Regions from separate parts of the Acidovorax sp. 69 genome, predicted to be linked through region 1. Evidence: predicted binding sites of a transcription regulator. Region 1 holds the regulator's gene; the other holds the start of a gene.
What was found. Region 1 encodes sigma-54, which starts transcription at its own class of promoters, with help from an activator protein. Its sites were predicted from a motif close to TGGCANGNAANCTGCTTT; they were not measured.
Positions count from the first base shown of each region.

Region 2: a site for sigma-54 is predicted at 7,526-7,543, ahead of CLU85_RS16415 (ANTAR domain-containing response regulator). Genes of this name have one in related genera too.

Region 1 covers NZ_PGEP01000001.1:483,389-493,701, reverse strand. The annotation lists gene CLU85_RS02260 (class I SAM-dependent RNA methyltransferase) at 1-1,039, opposite strand, end outside; gene CLU85_RS02255 (thioesterase family protein) at 1,072-1,503, opposite strand; gene CLU85_RS02250 (RNA polymerase factor sigma-54) at 1,576-3,177, opposite strand; gene lptB (LPS export ABC transporter ATP-binding protein) at 3,177-3,959, opposite strand; gene lptA (lipopolysaccharide transport periplasmic protein LptA) at 3,956-4,612, opposite strand; gene CLU85_RS02235 (thiol:disulfide interchange protein DsbA/DsbL) at 4,722-5,378, opposite strand; gene CLU85_RS02230 (SPOR domain-containing protein) at 5,435-6,082, opposite strand; gene argS (arginine--tRNA ligase) at 6,098-7,819, opposite strand; gene CLU85_RS02220 (hypothetical protein) at 7,941-8,465, shown strand; gene CLU85_RS02215 (PsiF family protein) at 8,576-8,869, shown strand; gene CLU85_RS02210 (DUF2214 family protein) at 9,006-9,452, opposite strand; gene CLU85_RS02205 (LysR family transcriptional regulator) at 9,506-10,313, opposite strand, start outside.
Region 2 covers NZ_PGEP01000001.1:3,573,973-3,584,285, reverse strand. The annotation lists gene CLU85_RS16455 (TRAP transporter large permease subunit) at 1-248, shown strand, start outside; gene CLU85_RS16450 (TRAP transporter substrate-binding protein) at 461-1,480, shown strand; gene CLU85_RS16445 (DUF4148 domain-containing protein) at 1,624-1,917, opposite strand; gene CLU85_RS16440 (DUF4148 domain-containing protein) at 2,000-2,287, opposite strand; gene CLU85_RS16435 (CBS domain-containing protein) at 2,728-3,168, shown strand; gene CLU85_RS16430 (ABC transporter ATP-binding protein) at 3,252-4,064, opposite strand; gene ntrB (nitrate ABC transporter permease) at 4,148-5,116, opposite strand; gene CLU85_RS16420 (CmpA/NrtA family ABC transporter substrate-binding protein) at 5,176-6,420, opposite strand; gene CLU85_RS16415 (ANTAR domain-containing response regulator) at 6,888-7,514, opposite strand; gene CLU85_RS16410 (branched-chain amino acid ABC transporter substrate-binding protein) at 7,766-8,926, shown strand; gene tsaD (tRNA (adenosine(37)-N6)-threonylcarbamoyltransferase complex transferase subunit TsaD) at 8,984-10,033, shown strand; gene CLU85_RS16400 (coniferyl-alcohol dehydrogenase) at 10,073-10,313, opposite strand, start outside.

The DNA.
Region 1 (10,313 bases):
GTGCAGCCTCGCGGCCCACGCTGGCGCCCAGAGCGCGCTCGGCCGCGCGTTCGTTGGCGTTCTGGCCAGCGGCACCGGCGGCGGCAATGCGCTCGCCATAAGGTGGGTTCAGCAGCATCACACCGGGCTGCTCACACGGCGGCATGCGCTGCAGGGCGTCGCCACCGCGCAGTTGCACGGCGTCGGCCACGCCAGCACGCTCGGCATTGCGCTGGGCAAAATCGACCATGCGGTGGGCCACATCACTGCCAAATATGGGCACAGTGCTTGTCTGTATTGCGCCATCAGCTTCGTTTTTTATAGCAGTCCAGACATGGGGCTGGAACGGCAGCAGTTTTTCGAACGCAAAGCGGCGCAGCATGCCGGCCGGAATGCGGCAGGCGATCTGGGCGGCCTCGATGGCGATGGTGCCGCTGCCGCAGCAGGGGTCGTACAACGGCTGGGGGTTGTCACCGTGCGGGTCCCAGCCGCTGGCGGCGATCATGGCAGCGGCCAGGGTTTCTTTCAGCGGCGCGTCGCCCTTGTCCTCGCGCCAGCCGCGCTTGAACAGCGGCTCGCCCGAGGTGTCGATGTAAATCGTGGCTTCGTCGGTGGTCAGGTGCAGGTGGATGCGCACGTCGGGCCACTGGGTGTTCACATCGGGCCGCACACCGCTCTTGGCGCGGAAGCGGTCGGCCACCGCGTCCTTGACCTTGAGGCCCGCGAAGTTCAGGCTCTGCAGCGGGCTGTGCTGGGCGGTCACCTCGACCTTGAAGGTCTGGCGCGTGGTGAACCAGATCTCCCAGGCCACGTCACTGGCGGCGGCGTACAGGTCGTTTTCAGAACGGTAAGGGCGGTGGGCCAATTGCACCAGCACGCGCTGGGCCAGGCGGCTGTGCAGGTTGAGCAGCAGCGCATCGCGCCACGAGGCACGCAGCAGCACGCCGCCACGGCCCATGAGCAGGTCTTGCCCCGTGAGGCCGGTGATGGCGTGCACCTCGTCGGCCAGAAAGCCCTCGACGCCGGCGGCGCAGGGGAGGAAAAGTTGGAGTTGGTTCATAAGACTGGCCGAAAGGATACGCGCTCAGCCTCTCAGGCGCGCAAAAGCAGCAATTGGCGGATGGACTCGGGGATGGGCGCCACCTTGCGGTCGGCCTTGCCAATGAAAACGATGCCGATCTTGCCGCGCGCCACCTCGCGGCCCTCGGCCTTCTCGGTCATGCGAAAAACGAGGTCAAAACCGTAGCGATTGAAGTCCGCAGGCGCCATCTCCACCCGCATGGTCTCGCCGTGGAAACCTTCCGACTTGTACTGCGCCACGATGTCGCCCACCACGATGGACAACCCACCCACATCGGCCTCGGGGTAACCCAGCGACTGGAAGAAACGCACGCGCGCCTCGGACACCAGGCTGAGCAGTTGCGCGTTGTCCAGGTGGCCGCCCTGGTTGACGTGGCTGATGTAGATCTGCATTTCGGTGGAAAAACCGAAGTGCGCAGGAAGGTCGAAAACGATGCGGGCCATGGTGGAGCGGCGGGTAGAAGGAGAAATAGCAGAACGGAAAAACCAGGTGGGCGCACCCACCTGCCAGCACATCTACAGCGCCTTGCGCAGATTGGCTGGCGCAATTTTGAGCGCCTCGCGGTACTTGGCCACCGTACGGCGCGCGCATTCAATGCCCTGCTCCTTGAGCATTTCAGCGATCTGGCTGTCGGACAGCGGCTTGGCGGGGCTTTCTGCCGCGACGAACTGTTTGATGAGGGCGCGCACGGCGGTGCTGGATGCATTGCCACCCGTCTCGGTGCCCAGGCCCGAACCAAAGAAGTATTTCAGCTCGTAGGTGCCAATCGGCGTGGCCATGTACTTGGCGGTGGTCACGCGGCTGATGGTGGACTCGTGCAGGCCCAGCTCGTCGGCAATGTCGCGCAGCACCAGCGGGCGCATGGCCAGTTCGCCATGGGTAAAGAAGTTCTTTTGCCGCTCGACGATGGCGCGCGACACCCGCAGGATCGTGTCGAAGCGCTGCTGGATGTTCTTGATGAACCAGCGCGCTTCCTGCAGGCGCTGCTGCATGCCCTGGTGGCCCTCGCCGCCTTTGTGGCCGCGCAGGGCGCCGGCGTAGATGTCATGCACGCGCAGGCGCGGCATGACGTCGGGGTTGAGTGCGACGATGAAGTTGTGCTGGCCATCACGCCCATTGGCGCGCCCCGCTTTGCGCACGATGACGTCGGGCACGATGATGTTGCGCTCCACATCGACAAACCTGCGGCCTGGGCGCGGTTCCAGCCGGGCAATCAGGGCCATGGCTGCGCGCGTGCGTTCTTCGCCACTGCTGCCGCCTTCGCTGCAGGCCTGGGTCAGGCGGCGCACGTCGCGCCGGGCCAGCATCTCCAGCGGCTGCTGGCAGATGCGCAGTGCCGTTTGCACCGTGTCAGGGTCGGCATCGCTGTCTTCATCCTGCGCCAAGGCGTTGAGCTGTAGCGTGAGGCACTCCGCCAGGCCGCGTGCGCCCACACCCACAGGCTCCAGGCTTTGCAGCAAACGCTGCGCCACAGTAAAGCGGTGCACCAGCTCTTCGATCTGTTCCAGATCCTCGGGGCCCGCCAGGCTGACGGCCAGCTCTTCCAGGGGGTCTTCCAGATAGCCGTCGTCGTTGAGCGACTCGATGAGAAAGCGCAGCGCAGCGCGGTCGATCTCGGACAGGCGCAGCGCCAACGCCTGGCGGTGCAAAAAAGCGGTCAGCGATTCATGGGAGCGGGCCAGCTCGGTGGCGTCGGCCTCATCGCCTTCGGAGTCGTTGCGCGTGCGGGCAGGGGCATCTCCGCCCCACTCGGCGTCGTTGGGCGCCATCTCCACGGTACCGTCGCCGCTCCAGTCGGGCTCGTCGGAGCCAGCGCTGGAGACTTCAGCATCATTTTGGCTTTCAGTGCTTGTGCTGCTTGCGCTAGTAGCTCCTGAAAAAATAGCATCGTCCGCGCTGTAGTCATCGGCCTGTGCGGGCGTGTCGGCCGCTTCCAGGCCAAACTCTTCGCGCGGAGCTTCGTCGGCATTGCGTTCGAGGAACGGGTTTTCGTCGAGCATCTGCTCGACTTCCTGCGAGAGTTCGAGCGTGGACAACTGCAGCAGCCGGATCGACTGCTGAAGCTGGGGGGTCAGTGCAAGATGCTGCGAGACGCGCAGCGAGAGACCTGGCTTCATCACATGCGGAAATGTTCGCCCAGGTACACCCGGCGCACTTCGGCGTTGTCCACGATCTCGGACGGCGTGCCCTGCGCCAGCACGCGGCCGTCGCTGATGATGAAGGCGTGATCGCAGATGCCCAGGGTCTCACGCACGTTGTGGTCCGTGATCAGTACACCGATGCCCCGCGCTTTCAGGAAGCCGATGATGCGCTGGATCTCGATCACGGCGATGGGGTCGATGCCCGCAAAGGGCTCGTCCAGAAGAATGAAACGCGGCTGGGTGGCCAGGGCGCGAGCGATTTCAACGCGGCGGCGCTCACCGCCCGACAAAGCCATGGCGGGCGAGGCACGCAGGTGGTCCACGCGCAACTCTTGCAGCAGGGCCGTCAGGCGCTCTTCAACGGCGTCACGTGAGAGCGGCTGGCCGTCATCGCCACGCTGCAACTCCAGCACGGCGCGCACATTCTCTTCGACCGAGAGCTTGCGAAAGATGGAGGCTTCCTGAGGCAGGTAAGACAGCCCGAGCCGCGAGCGGCGGTGGATGGGCATATGGGCCACCGATTGGCCGTCGATGCGGATGTCGCCCTCATCACTGCGCACCAGACCCACGATCATGTAGAACGAGGTGGTCTTGCCCGCGCCGTTGGGGCCGAGCAGCCCCACGACCTCGCCCTTTTGAACCGTGAGTGACACGTCCTTGACGACCTTGCGGCTGCCATAGGACTTGGCCAGGTGCTGAACTTCCAGTCGGCTGCCGGCCTGGGAGTCAGGGCCGGAACGGTCAGGCGGCGCGCTCACTTCGCGTCGCCGCCAAGGCTGTTGCTGGGCCGCAGCACAGGGGCTGACGAAGGCAGTGCCGGCACCGGTGCTGTCGCGCCGGGCTTGGGGTCCTTGGGCGCGAGCACCGCGCGCACGCGGCTGCCGGAGGCTGGGGCGTCGCCCGCTGCATTGGCTGCAGGGGTCCGCTGGCCATCCACAGTGAACACATCGGTGAGGTTGTTGTAGACGATCACGGCGCCCGTGATTTCGTCGCTGAGCATCGCCCCACGGTAGCGGCGCAGCTCGGCACGGGTAATGAAGCGCACGTTGTCGGCCTTGCCGTCGTACTCGATGACTTCGCTCTCGCCTTCGATGAACTCATCAGGCACCCCGGCCAGCGTGTCGCGTTTTTGGCGGAAAAAGGCCCGTTTACCGGCCTCCGCCGTGACTACGCCATATTGATAGCCATCAGCATCCTGGCGCACATCCAGCCGCGCACCGCGCAGCACGATGGTGCCCTTGGTCATGACCACGCGGCCCGAAAACACGCTGGTCTGCTTGAGTTCATCGTGGCGCAGGGCATCGGCCTCGATGTTCATCGGTTTGGCGCGGTCTGCCTTTTCGGCGTGCGCCACGCCCAAGGGGCCAAGCAGGGCTGCGAGCAAGAGAAGGGGGATGAGGCGATGGTTCATAGGGCACGAATCTTGCAATCATTGTATCCACCCGTTGGCCTTCACCACGAAAAAAGCCCGCTTGTGCGGGCTTTTGAGGGGGTGCCAGACGGTAGGCGGCAGCTTAACGTCAGCCTTTGCGGGCCGTGGTGGCCAGGTATTCCACCACTTGCAACACGGTTTGCATGCTGCCAGCCATGGTGCCGTCTGTGTAGAACTTGCCAGCAACACCCATCGAAGGCACGCCCTCCACCCCGTAAGCGTCCTGCAGCTGCGAAGCGCGACGGACCTGATTGGACACGCCGAAGGAGCCGTAGACCTCCTTGAACTTGGCGACATCCACGCCTTGCTGGGTCACCCAGGCCAGGATTTCATCGTCCTTGGCCAGCTTCGCCTTCTCCACATGGATCGCACGGAACACCTTGGCATGCAACGCTTCGAGCTTGCCCATGCCTTCGAGCGCGTAGTAAAGCTTTTGCTGTGGCACAAAGCTGGCGTTGAACGCCACGGGGACACGGCGGATGCTCAGATCCTTGGGCGCCGCTTTGACCCAGGCGTCCAGCGTGGGCTCGAACGCATTGCAATGGGGGCAGCTGTACCAGAAAAACTCGATCACATCGGTCTTGCCAGCGGGCGCGTCGGGCGCCACGGGCTTGTCCAGCCGCTTGAAGTCCTTGCCCTCCTTGAACTGGCGGGCCTGGGCCAGCGCGGTGTTGGCCACTGGCAGCGTCAGGGTGGTAGCAGCAACTGCGGAGGCGGCGGACAAAGAAAACTCACGGCGTTTCATGACAAAGACTCTCCTGGTTCGGGTATGGGGGTGTGAGCCAAGGCTCAGTAAAAAGTTCAGCGCTGCACGCGCACCAGGGCAGACTCCACCCCAGCTGCATCAAGCTTTTCCTTGAGTTGCTCTGCGTCGTCGCGCTTGGTGAACGGGCCCACCCGCACGCGGAAAACCGCACGGCCGTTTTGCTCACGCTCGCTCACGCGGGCCTCCCAACCCAACATGGCCAGCTTGGCGCGCTGGGCGTCGGCATCGGCCTGGGTGCGAAACGCACCTGCCTGCACAAAATAGTCGAACGGGTCCACATTGCCCTTGGCAGCCGCTTTGGCCACGGCCAGATCCCCCAACGGGTCGGCACCGGGCTTGCTTTCGGCCTTGGCGGCCTCGGGCTTGCTGGCGGCAGGCTTGGGAGCAGAAGCTGCAGCACGCACCTCGGGCGCTGGCGTGGAGGTCGGGGCCGACGCAGCCGCCGCCACGGCCGGTGCGGGAGGGCGCGCGGGGTTCTTGCCATACAGCGGCGAGTTCGGGTCCCAATTCTTGTTCTTCTGCGATTCGGCTGCATCCAGGTCGGCGCCCCGGCCGTTGCCCTTGTTCAGGAAGGGTACCGGCACCTTGGTCACGTACACGGCAACAGCCAGTGCAGCGCCGAGGCCCACAATGACCCCGACGATGAAGCCGATGATGGTCCCGCCCGTCTGTTGTTTCTTCATATTCAACGTCACTGCTTACATTCTGGCTGGGGCCGACACGCCCAGCACGGCGAGGCCATTGTGCAATACCTGCGCAGTGGCGGCGACGAGAGCCAGGCGAGCCCGCTTGACTGTTTCATCGTCCACCAGAATGCGCTCGGCGTCGTAGTAACTGTGGTAACTGGCGGCCAGGTCGCGCAGGTAGAAGGTCACGTCGTGCGGAGCCTCCCCGTCAGCAGCGGCAGTGAGCATCTCGGGGTATTTGGCCAGTTGCAGCATCAGCGCCTGGGCCTGTGGGCCTTCCAGGGCCGACAGGTCCACGCCCTGCAGCGAGGCCACGTCGCCACCGCCCTGCCCGACCACGGACTCTTGCCAGGCGCGCAGCACCGAACAAATCCGCGCATGTGCGTACTGAACGTAGTACACCGGGTTGTCGTTGTTCTGAGCCACCGCCAGGTCCACGTCGAAGGTGTACTCGGTGTCAGGCTTGCGGCTGAGCAGGAAGAAGCGCACGGCATCCTTGCTGGTCCACTCGATCAGGTCGCGCAGCGTCACATAGCTGCCGGCGCGCTTGCTGATCTTGACCTCTTCGCCGCCCTTGACTACACGCACCATGGTGTGCAGCACGTAGTCCGGGTAGCCCTGGGGAATGCCGACATCGGCCGCTTGCAGCCCGGCGCGCACCCGGGCGATGGTGCCGTGATGGTCTGTGCCCTGGATATTGACGACCTTGGTGAAGCCACGCTCCCATTTGGCGATGTGATAGGCCACGTCGGGCACGAAGTAGGTGTAGGTGCCATCTTGCTTGCGCATGACACGGTCCTTGTCGTCGCCGTAGTCGGTGCTCTTGAGCCACAGGGCGCCGTCCTGCTCGTAGGTCTTACCGTTGGCGACGAGCTTGCCTACCGTGGCGTCCACGCGGCCGCTGGTGTACAGGCTCGATTCCAGGTAGTACTCGTCGAACTTCAGGTTGAAGGCCTGCAGGTCCTTGTCCTGCTCGTTGCGCAGGTAGGCCACGGCGAACTGGCGGATGGACTCCCCATCATCCACATCGCCGGTGGCGGTGTACTCACGGTCGTCCGCCTTGACGGTCTTCTTGGCCAGGAAGTCGTTGGCGATGTCCTGGATGTAGTCGCCGTTATAGAAGGCCTTGCTGGCCGGATTCTCAGGGTCGATAGGCCAGCAGTCGTCACCGGGCTTGAAACCCTTGGCGCGCAACTGGGTGCTGTTTGTGAGTGTCTGTATCTGCACACCGGCGTCGTTGTAATAGAACTCGCGGTGCACGTCCCAGCCCTGGGTGGCAAAGATGTTGCAGATGGCATCACCCAGCGCGGCCTGGCGGCCATGGCCCACATGCAGCGGGCCCGTGGGGTTGGCCGAGACGAACTCGACCAGCACCTTGGCGCCCCGATCCGTCTGGTAGCCAAAACGCTCGCCAGCGGCGAGCACCTCGCGCACAATTTCCTGCTTGGCGGCGGGCTTGAGGCGGATGTTGAGAAAACCGGGGCCAGCGATCTCGATCGCATCGACCCAGCGCCGGAAGGCCGGTGTGGCCTCCAAGGCAGCCTTGAGCTGCTCGCCGAGCGCGCGGGGGTTGAGCTTGAGCGGCTTGGCCAGCTGCATGGCGGCGGTGCAGGCGAAATCGCCATGCGCGGCCACCTTGGGGGATTCAAACGCTGCCTTGGCGCCGGCGCCCTCGGACAGGACTTCCAGCTCGGCGGCAAGCGCAGCGAGCAATTCATTTTTGGCTGTGAGCATCGGCGGATTTTACGGGGCCGTTTAACGAAGGCGCCGGACGACCCGCCGGGATCGCGCTGGCACAGCGACAATGGCCCGTCGGCAGAAGGTGCTGCCACGCCCTGGCTCAGGAGATTTACGCATGCAGCCTCAACCCATTTTTCTGTACCGACGCCGGTGGACCCTGCTGTTTCAGGTGCCCTTCACACTGCTCATGGTCGCGTGCCTGGCCTACTCGGTGCTTCTGATCTATGCGGCCGACAACAGGTTGATTACGCTCATCGCTTCGGTCGGGGCGTTCAGCTCGTTTTGCATCGCAGGGACCCTGGGCCGGTCGGCTTGGGAGGCCTACAGCGTACGGGAGCCTGCGGTGGTGATCGACGAATCCGGCATCACCGACCTGCGCGACGATGATTCGGCCACCGTGCCGTGGGAGGCCATGGAGCGCGTACAGTTCGATGGCTACGAAAACGCCATCCGCGTGAAGCTGCGCAGCAGCAGCACGGTATCGGCGCTGGGCGTGATCGTCAAAACGCTGCAGCGCTGGCAACGGGGGGGCGATGTGGTGGTCCTCCTTGAGGGACTGGCTTACGACCCACGGCAGATTCATACCGCGCTGCGCGCCCACCACGCCGCAGCGGTGCCGCGGAGGCCTTCGCTGCGGTAGACCGCGCCGTCCCCCGATGCTCGCCCTCCCTTCTCTGCGTTGCCGCCCGCAGCGTTCTATGGTGCAATGCCGCCGGGACCCCCCATAACGCACTCACACCAGGAGATTCCATGAAACAGCTGATTTCCCTGACCGCACTCGGCCTGGCCCTGACTTTGGGCGCTAACGTTCATGCTGCCGACGACGCCAAGGCGCCGACCAAGCAGCAGTCCAAGATGGCCACCTGCAACAAGGAAGCGGGAGACCAAAAGGGCGACGAACGCAAGGCGTTCATGAAAACCTGCCTGAGCAACAAACCGGTCACACAGCAGGACAAGATGAAGACCTGCAATGCCGATGCCAAGACCAAAACGCTCAAAGGCGACGAACGCAAAGCCTTCATGAGCGACTGCCTGAAGAAGTAAGCCAGATCCTCCACACGCACCGCGTGACAAAAGAAAAGCCCGCCGGCTTCTGCCGGGCGGGCTTTTCTTTTGCTGTGTTCGGCGCGCTCACCACACAGGGCAAGAAGGCGCGAAATGCAACGCCACCACGGCGCCGCTACCAGCCACGCGCCCAGAACACCGCAATCACGGCCACGACCGGCAGCACATGCGACTGGATCATCACAAGGCGGCGCACCCGTGCCACCTCGAATGCGTCCGGCAAGGCGCCCGTGCTGCGCACCGTGTGGCGCCAACGGCGAAATGCAACCGACGGCACAAACGACAGGACGACCATGGCCAGGACGATGGTGATCTTGATGTGAAACAGTGGTTGCGACAAGTACCACGACGCCCCTTTGACGCCCCACAGAACGCGCGCCAGTCCGCTGCCGATCATTACCGCACCTGCCACGCCGCAGATCAGATCGAGACGGGCCAGGCGCTCCACCACGGCGGCGTTGAGCCATTCGATACGGCACAGCGCGGCCTGGCTCGACAGAAAAACCACAAAAGTCAGGATGGCCACCAAGTGGAGGGCAGCCAGGACGGCTTCGAGAGTCATGGGATCAATTCCTTGTGAAAGTCCTGCAGGTTCAGAGAAAAGTCAGCGTGGTGTCACACAGCTTTCCAGAACCCCGGCTGACTGTAATTGTGCTTGAGCAGGTCGATCCACAGCCGCACTCGCAATGGCATGTGCTTGCGCTGGGGAAACACCACGTAAATGCCGTTGGGAGGCGCGGCAAACGCATGGAGCACCTCCACCAGACGTCCAGCGGCAATCTCCGCCTCCACCTCCCAGGTGCTGCGCCAGGCAATGCCGTAACCGGCAAGGCACCAGTCATGCAGCACCTGCCCGTCCGAGCAATCCAGCGGGCCACCGGGCTTGAGGTGAATCACCTCCGTGTTGCCCCCCTCTACTGGCATGCGAAACGCCCAGCCGCGTGTTTGCGAAGCCTCGCTCGACAGTGTGAGGCAGTCGTGCGCCGACAACTCACTGGGGTGGCCTGGCGTGCCGTGGCGCTGCAAGTAGGCGGGGGTGGCCACGCACAGGCGGCGGTTGTCGGCGATACGCACGCTGACCAGGGAGGAATCCGGCAGGTCGCCCACGCGCACGGCGCAGTCAAAACCCTCACCCGCCAGGTCCACCACGCGATCGCTGAGGTTCAGCGAAATGGTCACATCGGGGTGCGATGTGCGAAAGCGCGGCACCAGCGGCGCCACGTGGCGGCGCCCAAATCCGGCGGGCGCTGTAATGCGCAGGTGGCCCGTGGCCTTGACGCCGCCCTCGGACACACTGGCCTCGGCATTGGCAACATCGGACAACAGGCGCTGGCAGTCTTCCAGAAAGGCGCTGCCCTCATGCGTGAGACTGATGCGGCGCGTGGTGCGTACCAGGAGCTTCACACCCAGATGCTCTTCCAGG
Region 2 (10,313 bases), 3.1 Mb from region 1:
TGCCCATTGCCGTCAAGGCGGGGATCGACCCGGTGTATTTCGGGCTGATGTTTGTGCTCAACGGCGCCATTGGCCTCATCACCCCGCCTGTGGGTACGGTGCTCAACGTGGTGGCCGGGGTAGGGCGCATATCGATGCACAGCGTGATCAAGGGTGTGAACCCCTTCCTCTTTACCTATGTGCTGATCCTGGCGCTGCTGGTCGTGTTCCCGCAGATCGTGACCGCGCCTGTCGTCTGGTTGAGATGAAGCACCCCCTGAGTCGCTTCGCGCCTTCCCCCCCCTCTCGCCTTGCTGCGCAAGACGGGAGAGGGACGCCCCCAGCGCATGCGCTGGATACGCCGCCTTCGCGGCGGGGCGGCCCTTGCGCGGGGGCGCTGGACTCGCGTGTGTCGGTTTCGATCGCCTCCACTCTTCTGATTTTTCCCGTTCCTCACTCCCTCACCACACTGGAGACAACCATGAAAACTTTCCGTCGTACCCTGCTCGCCGCGTTGTCGGTGGCTGCCGTTGCCTGCTCGTTCCAGGTGGCTGCGCAAGATTTCAAGCCGCGCATCATCCGCTTTGGCTACGGCCTGAACGAGGACTCCAACCAGGGTCGGGCGACCAAGCTGTTTGCCCAGGAAGTGGAAAAGGCCTCGGGCGGCAAGATGAAGCTGCGCGCCATCGGTGCCGCCGCCTTGGGCTCGGACGTGCAGATGCAGCAGGCCCTGATCGGCGGCGCGCAGGAGATGATGGTGGGCTCCACCGCCACGCTGGTGGGCATCACCAAGGAAATGGCGATCTGGGACACGCCATTCCTGTTCAACAACGCGAAGGAAGCCGATGTGGTGCTGGACGGCCCCGTGGGCCAAAAGGTGATGGACAAGTTGCAGGAAAAGGGCCTGGTGGGTCTTGTGTACTGGGAAAACGGTTTCCGCAATCTCACCAATAACAAGCGCGCCATCACCAAGCTGGAAGACATGGACGGCGTCAAGCTGCGCGTGATGCAGAACAACGTGTTCCTCGACAGTTTCAAGACCCTGGGCGCCAACGCGGTGCCGCTGCCGTTTTCAGAACTGTTCACCGCGCTCGAAACCAAGACGGTGGATGGCCAGGAGAACCCCTACAACACCATCCTGTCGAGCAAGTTCTATGAGGTGCAAAAGTACCTCACCGTGACCAACCACGTTTACAGCCCCTGGATCGTGCTGGTGAGCAAGAAGTACTGGGACGGCCTCTCGAAAGCTGAGCAGAAGGTGCTACTCGATGCCGCCAAGAAGAGCCGCGACTTTGAGCGCCAGGACACGCGCGCCGAAGCGGACAAGGCGCTGGCAGACCTGCGGGCCAAGGGCATGCAGGTCAACGAACTGCCGGTCACTGAAGCCAATCGCATGCGTGAAAAGCTGGGTGCCGTGAACGCCAGCATTGCCGCCAACGTGGGCGAAGGCCTGTGGAAAGAGGTGCAGGGTGCCGTGGCGCAGGCGCGCGGGGGCAAGTAAACCCTTGTAGTGCAATGGGCAAGCTGCAAAAGCCCGCTGGTGTGTCCCCTTACCCAAACAAAAGGCCGGGGCCCCGTTAGGGGCCCCGGCCTTTTGCATTTGCACTTCGCCAGCCCCCATGCATCGCATGCGGGCCCTGGAAATTACAGGGAGCCGATTTCGCCGGACGAGATCTGGCCAGCACGCAGAGCGGTGGCTGCCTGGGCGCTCACCGCAGCGCGGTCAGCCGTGGACGTGAAGGACAACACGCGGGAGCCAGCGGGCACCGTGCTGCTGGTTGCTGCCACGGTAGCGGCTTCAGCAGCCACTTCAGCGCGGGTGCGGCTGGTTTCAAACTTGGTGGCAAATTGCGAAGCATCGGCTTCGTCGGCTTGTGCGCCAAAAGAAGCGAAAGCGGCCACAGCGGCGATAGACAGAAAACGGGCAGTCTTGTTCATGGTGAAACTCCAGTGAAATTCAAAAAATGGGGGTGAGGTACTGACAAATACGCAAACAGGGGAACAGCGGATTCAAAAAGAATCAACCGCGCTCGCCCGAAGGGATCTGGCCAGTACGCACAGCGTCAGCAGCCTGGGCACGCACAGCAGCGCGGTCAGCCGTGGACTTGTAAGTCACGACACGCGAGCCAGCAGGCTCGATGGAACGGGTCTGTGCCACGGTAGCGGCTTCAGCAGCCACTTCAGCGCGGGTGCGGTTGGTTTCAAACTTGGTGGCAAATTGCGAAGCATCGGCTTCGTCGGCCTGGGCACCAAAAGAAGCGAAAGCGGCGACAGCGGCGATGGAGAGGAAACGTGCGGTGTTGTTCATGATGAAAATCCTTGAAGTTAAAAAAGCGGCTCAATCAAACCGGAACGGCTGCAAAACAAAGAAGGGCTGCTGAACCGGGTTCGGTGAGTCGCCTTGCGGGTTCGGCTCATCGATGGGTTGAACTGTACGCCGATGGTGTTCAGAGAAAAACCACCGGGTCGCGAACTAACTGTTCCGGTATCAGAAACAATCTACAGGGTTCCTGAGATGTTCAGCGGGCCTGCCCGGGGCTTGTCTGGCTTGTTGAACATGGCGCTATCGTGCCGGGTTAACCCTTGGGAGAGGTCTCGTCACGGTTTCGTTTCTTTTCGGTTTGTTTCGGCCTCGTCGAATTGCAACAGCACAGAAACATCACCGTGGGGAGCTACGGGTTGCGCTGGCGGGGCAGATGGGCTGAAATGGTTGTGTGCCCGATTCACGCCTTACCGAGGGGGATTTTCATGACTGTCGTAGCCAAGATTCTTCAATCCAAGCCTGACGCCACCGTGCACACCATCAGGCCCACCGATTCTGTGCTGGAGGCCTTGCAGCTGATGGCCGACAAGGGCATCGGCGCGCTGGTGGTCACTGAGGGGGACGCCATCGTCGGCATCTTTACCGAGCGCGACTATGCGCGAAAGATCGCCCTGCTGGGTCGCACTTCGGCCGCGACCCTGGCGCGCGACGTGATGACCACCGCGGTGCGCTTCGTGCGGCCTGAGCAGACCAGTGAGCATTGCATGCAGATGATGAGCGCCGGCCGCCTGCGCCACTTGCCCGTGGTAGATGGCAGCGGCAAGCTGGTGGGCATGATCTCCATCGGTGACTTGGTCAAGGACATCATCTCCGAGCAGAAATTCATCATTGAACAACTGGAGCAATACATCACGGGCACGCACTGACCATCAAAAAAAGGGCTCTGACCGATCTGGTCAGAGCCCTTTTTTTGCGGTGGGTAGGCTCGCTTCAGAGCGTTGCGCCCAGTTCAAGCTGCCTTTTCGACGTGCCCTTGGCGCGTGTACAAAAAGTCGATCACCGCCTTGCGGTAGTGCACGTACTGCGGGTCTTCGGCCAGTTCCACGCGTTTGCGGGGGCGGGGCAGATCAACGGTCAGCACCTCACCAATCGTCGCAGAAGGGCCGTTGGTCATCATCACGATCTTGTCGGACAGCAGTACGGCCTCGTCCACATCGTGCGTCACCATCACCACGGTGCTTTGGGTGCGGGCCACGATCTCCAGCAGCTCGTCTTGCAATTTGGCGCGGGTCAGGGCGTCGAGTGCACCAAAGGGCTCGTCCATCAGCAACACCTGGGGCTCCATCGACAGCGCACGGGCAATGCCCACACGTTGTTTCATGCCGCCCGATATTTCGCCGGGGCGCTTTTGCCCTGCAGGCGTGAGGCCGACCAAGGCGAGCGCCGCATCGGTGCGGGCCTTGAGCTGGGCCTTGGTTTCCTTGGCGCCAAACACGCGCTCCACGGCCAGGTAGATGTTGTCAAAGCAGGTCAGCCAGGGCAGCAGCGAGTGGTTTTGAAACACCACGGCGCGCTCCGGGCCCGGGCCTTTGATCTCCTTGTTGGCGCACAGCAGCACGCCATTGGTGGGCGTGGTCAGGCCCGCGATCAGGTTCAGCAGGGTGGACTTGCCGCAGCCCGAGTGGCCAATCAGCGCAACGAATTCGCCCTTGGCAATCGTCAGATTGATGCCCTTCAGCGCCGGAAACAGGCCCTTGGCCGTCTTGAAAGTCTGCTCGACGCCATGGACCTCGATGAATTTGGTGGTGAGAGATGTATGCATGAGGAACTCCTGGTTTTTTTCGAGGGCCACTGGTGGTGCCCCCTTGAGGGGGTAACGCGCCACAGGCGCGGCTCAGGGGTGGGTCAAGTTTTGACCTCTTCAAACGTGAATGCGGTGGCCAGCTTGATGAGTGCGTACTCCAGCACCAGCCCGACGATGCCGATCACGAAGATGGCAATGATGATGTTCTTGACGTTCAGGTTGTTCCACTCGTCCCACACCCAGAAGCCAATGCCCACGCCGCCGGTCAGCATTTCTGCAGCCACGATCACCAGCCAGGCGGTGCCGACGGCCAGGCGCACGCCGGTCAGCATGTAGGGCAACACGGCCGGAAAGAGGATCTTGGTGGCGATCTTCCATTCCGAGAGGTTGAGCACACGGGCCACGTTCATGTAATCCTGCGGTACACGCTGCACTCCCACGGCGGTGTTGATGATCATGGGCCAGATGGAGCAGATGAAAATCGTCCAGATGGCGGCCGGGTTGGCACCCTTGAACACCAAGAGGCCAATCGGCAGCCAGGCCAGGGGCGATACCGGGCGCAGCAGGCTGATGAGCGGATTGAACATGCGCGACAGGAAGTTGAAGCGCCCGATCACGAAGCCGGCCGGAATGCCCACCAGCGCCGCCATGCCAAAGCCCACGGCCACGCGTTCGAGCGACATCAGCACGTTCCAGCCCACGCCCTGGTCGTTGGGGCCATTGCGGTAGAACGGGTTGCTGAAGATCTCCAGCGCCTGCTTCCAGGTTTCCAGCGGGCCGGGAATGCTATTGCCCGTGGTGGTGGACACCACAGCCCACAGGCCCACCAGCAGACCCAGGCCACACAGGGGCGGCAGCACGGCCATCCAGAAGCTGCGCGACAGTGCACTCCAATCGCGGCCCACAGGCTCGGCAGCCACCGCTGCCGCCGGGCGTGCAGTATGGGCAGTTTGCGGTTGTTTTTGGCTTCTGGCGCTCGTGGATGAAGTGCTGCTTGCTGCGTTATTCATAGTATTCTGTGCAACCGCTGGGGCTGGATCCATCGGGGAGTGAAAGACGGCACTGACCATGGTGTTCTCCTGTGTGCAGGGCTTGCGAGGGCGACGGGTGGGGCTGCGGTGAAGGGCGCTTACGCCTTGATCTTGAAACTGTCGGCGTACTTGGCGGGGTCTTTTCCGTCCCACACCACGCCGTCCAGGAGCTTGCTGCTGCGCATGGCGTCCTTGGGCACATTGATCTTCATGGCGCTGGCCACCGACTTGTAGAGGTCGATCTGGTTGATCTCTTTGGCCACCGACAGGTAGTCGGGGTGGCTCTTGAGCAGGCCCCAGCGCTTGTGCTGCGTGAGGAACCACATGCCGTCCGACAGGTAGGGGAAGTTCACCGCGCCGTCGTTGAAGAACTTCATGTGGTTGGGGTCGTCCCAGGTCTTGCCCATGCCGTTCTGGTAGCGGCCCAGGATGCGCTGGTTGATGGCGTCCACGCTGGTGTTCACATACGCTTTGCCCGCCACGGTCTCGGCCATCTTCATCTTGTTGGACAGACTGGCGTCGATCCACTGGCTGGCTTCGAGCACGGCCATCATCACGGCGCGGGTGGTGTTGGGGTTCTTCTTGACGAACTCGGCCGACGTGCCCAGCACCTTCTCGGGGTGGTCCTTCCAGATGTCCTGGGTGGTGTTGGCGGTGATGCCGATGCCGTCCATGATGGCGCGGTGGTTCCAGGGCTCGCCCACACAAAAACCGTCCATGTTGCCCACGCGCATGTTGGCCACCATTTGTGGCGGAGGCACGGTGATGAGCTTGGCGCCCGACAGCGGGTTGATGCCCGCAGCCGCCAGCCAGTAGTGCATCCACATGGCATGGGTGCCCGTGGGAAAGGTGCCTGCGAACGTGTACTCGCGCTTTTCCTTGGCCATGAGCTTGGCCAGCGAGGGGCCGTCCACCGCACCCTTGTCGGCCAGCGCCTTGGACAGCGTGATGGCCTGGCCGTTGTTGTTGAGGCTCATCAGCACGGCCATGTCCTTCTTGGGGCCGGCGGTGCCCAGGTGCACGCCATACACCAGGCCATACAGCACGTGGGCAAAGTCGAGTTCGCCGTTGACGAGCTTGTCGCGCACACCGGCCCAGCTCGCTTCCTTGGTGGGGATGATGGTGACGCCGTACTTCTTGTCAAAGCCCAGCACCGAGGCCATGACCACGCTGGCGCAGTCCGTCAGCGGGATGAAGCCGATCTTGACTTCCTTCTTCTCGGGGGCGTCCGAGCCCTGGGCATGGACGAGCGCTCTCAGGGCCGGGCTCACACCCACAGCACCCACCGTGGCGGCCTGCAGCACGGTGCGGCGGTTGAGGCTGGTTTTCAACAGATCGGTCATGGGGCGTTTCCTTGGTGCGTTAAAAACAAAAAAGGCGTCCTCTCCTGGCCTGCTTGCATGCGCAAACGGGCTTCGAAGAGGGACGCCTTTGTCCGTGGCAAAGCCCATTGGGGGGCTTTGTGTCAGCACCAGCCCGCCATTGGGTCAGTGCTGTCAGAGGTGAGACCGTCATTGGTCTTGCAAGAGGTGATGCAAGCAGCGTGCCAGCCTTTGTTGTACCGATCTCGCTCCAGTTCGGCGCATGAATTGCTGCAAAATTAATAGCTGCTTGCGCCTGTGTAACAAGCGCTGGAGGCCAATTGGGCTTGAAAATGTGCGGAGGTAGTGCGTGCAGCGAATGCCGCACTGCCTTTGTGCGGCGCACCATTTGGGGTGAAACCGGTGGAGTAGGGCGTGGCTCGGGCGCGGGATGCACGCCAAGGGCCGCTGCACCGAGGCGCGCTGCGCCTCAGGGGGAGGTCACCTGCTCAGCCCAGCAGATCCATCACGTCGAGCATGCGCTGGGCCACGTCCGCCAGTTTGAGGCCCTTGTCCATGGCGGTCTTGCGCAGTTTCTCGTAGGCCACCTGCTCGCTCAGGCCCTGGCGCTGCATGAGCAGGCCCTTGGCGCGGTCGATGGTTTTGCGGTCTTTCAGCTCGGTCTTCGCATCGGCCAATTCGGCGCGCAGGGATTGCTCGTGCTGAAAACGTGCCATGGCCACGTCCAGAATGGGGCGGATACGCTGCGGGGCCAGCCCCGCGACGATGTAGGCGGACACCCCCGCCGCCACGGCGTCCTTGACGTGCGACGTGTCTTCGTCGTTGGTGAACATCACGATGGGGCGGCGCTCGTCGCGTGTGGCCATGACCACATGTTCCAGCGCGTCCCGCGCTTCGCTTTCGGCGTCCACGATGATCAGATCGGGCTGGAGTTGGGCGATCCGCTCGCTCAGGAACACATCGGCGGGCAACGTGGCCACGAGGTTGAAGTTGTTTTCCAGCAGCCCAATGCGCAGCGCACGCGAGCGTTCCGCCTGGAGTACGGCGTGTTCGTCGTTCGGGTCGGCAATCGCCAGATCCGGGGCAACCACCACGATGCGCAAAGCCTCATTCATAGCGCTGAGCATAAGCAATTTTTACGCCGTAAAAGGGCGCGCCGAAGCGGTGCATGCAGGATCGTGGAGGGAAATGGGGGAGCGCCGTCATTCCGGGCGAGGCCGATCCGGGCTGGTGCCCTGCAGCCGCGCGCCTTGCAGGGCCTGAAAGTTGCTAATACAGCGGGGTGCGGGAGGGCATACCCGATAGCGCCACGGCGGTGGCGTCGCATATACATCCGTCACTTTGATACACACATGGAGTTTCTTGCATGAATAAGCACATCGACCGGCGCCGCTTCTCGGCCTGCCTGGCCCTGACCGCCGTGGCGACTGCCGCACTCCTGACCGGATGCGGCAAGGTGCCGGACACCATCAAAATTGGTGTGGCGCAACCCCTGAGCGGCCCGCTGGGGGCCTTGGGGCAGGATCTGCTCAATGGCGTGAAGCTGGCGGTGGACGAACTCAACAAGTCGGGCTACACGGTGGATGGCAAGCGCGTGACGCTGGAGGTGGTGTCGGTGGACGACAAGGCCGACGCCGCTACTGGCAAGGCCGTCGCCCAGCAATTGGTGGATGCGGGTGTGGTTGCTGTCATCGGGCATCTGAACTCTGGCGTGAGCATCGAGACAGCGCCCATCTACGCCGCCAAGGACATTGCCCAGATCGCGATCTCCACCAACCCCAAGTTCACGCAGCTGGGTTTCCCCACGACGTTCCGGATGGTGGGCAACGACACCCTGCAGGCCCGCGCCATCGGCTCGTTTGCGGCCACACAGCTTGGTGCCACCCGCTATGCGGCGCTGGACGACGGCACGCCCTACGGCAAGGGCTTGGCCGACGGCGCCGCCCAGCAACTCAAGACCGAGAAAAAAGAGGTGCTGGTGCGCAAGTCGTACGACGATAAAACCGTGGCGTTTGACGAACTCGCTGGCGAACTCAAAGCGGCCAAGGTGGAGGTGATTGTCTCCACGCTGAATGACTTCCAGGCCCTGGCGCTGCTGGAGGCCCTGCGCAAGGTCGATCACACCAAGGTCAGCCTGCTCGGGGGCGACACCATCAAAACCACCGACATGACCAAGGGCGCGGGCATTGTGCAGGGCATTTATGCCACGTCGCCGGTGCTGGAGGCCAAGGAGTTCACCACTGGCAAGCCTTTCCTCGAAAAATACATCGCCGCCTACAAGAAGCCCCCGGCCTATGGCGGCCATTACAGCTACGACAGCACCTATGTGCTCTCGGCCGCCATCCAGAAGGCCAAGTCGGCCGACCCGAAAGAGATCACCAAGGCCATGCACAGCATCAACGGCTATGCCCCCGTGATCGGCACCATGACCTGGGATGACAAAGGCGAGCAGCGCTACGGCGCCGTGGGTGTGTACGAACTGCGGGCAGGCAGCTGGGAGCTGCGCATGCGGTCGGATCGCTGGTGACTCTGACCCCCGCACGGGCGCAAAGGGTCTTTGGCCCCCGGGTTTTACACTCGGGGCATGAGTAGTCTGCTGATACTGGGTATTGAATCTTCGTGCGATGAGACCGGCGTGGCCTTGGTCCGCTCTACGGGCGATGCCGTGCCCACCTTGCTGTCGCACGCGCTGCACAGCCAGATCGAAATGCACCAGGCCTATGGCGGTGTGGTGCCCGAGCTGGCCAGCCGCGACCATATTCGCCGCGTGCTGCCCCTGGCGACGCAGGTACTCAAGGACTCGGGCCAGTCACTGACCGATGTGGATGTGGTGGCGTACACGCGCGGCCCAGGCCTGGCGGGTGCACTGCTGGTGGGCGCGGGTGTGGCCTGTGCCCTGGGCGCAGCGCTCGACAAGCCGGTGCTGGGTGTACACCACCTCGAAGGACACCTGTTGTCCCCATTCCTGAGCGCCGACCCCCCTGAGTTTCCGTTTGTTGCGCTGCTGGTATCCGGCGGGCATACCCAGCTGATGCGCGTGGACGGTGTGGGCCGCTACGAAATCCTGGGCGAGACCATTGATGATGCGGCCGGCGAGGCCTTCGACAAGTCGGCCAAGCTCATGGGACTGGGCTACCCCGGCGGGCCCGCATTGTCGCGTCTGGCCGAACATGGCGACCCGGTAGCCTTCAAGCTGCCGCGCCCGCTGCTGCACAGTGGCAACCTCGATTTCTCTTTTGCCGGGCTCAAGACCGCCGTGCTGACGCAGGCCAAAAAGTTGGGCGACGAGCTGGCGGTGCGCAAGGCCGACCTGGCGGCCAGCACCGAGGCGGCGATTGTGGATGTGCTCGTCAAGAAAACGCTCACCGCGTTGAAGCAGACGGGTTTGAAGCGCGTGGTGGTGGCGGGTGGCGTGGGGGCCAACCGGCATTTGCGCGCGCAGCTCAATGCGGCCTGCGCGGCGGCCAAGGTGCGTGTGCACTATCCAGAGTTGCATCTTTGCACCGACAACGGCGCCATGATTGCCATGGCGGCCGCGATGCGGCTGCAGGCGGGGCAGCAGGAGGCAAAGACAGACTATGCGTTTGATGTAAAGCCGCGGTGGCCGTTGGATGCAATCACGGCACAGGCATGACGACGCCGATGTGTCGGCGCCGTGGTCACGCTGCTGGCGTCACAGCCCGTGCTGCTGCACCAGGATATGGGAGTGCATGCCCCCATCCACCGGCAGATTGGCACCGCGCAGCCAGCCTGAAGCGTCGCTGAGCAAAAAGGCGACGACCGGTGCGATGTCGCTGGCCCGGCCGGGGCGGTCCATGGTCTTCATGTCCTCTTCGGCGCGGGCTCCCAGGGTTTCGATGAAGTCCTTGAGGATGGGCGTATCCACCGGCCCCGGGCTCACCGCGTTCATGCGG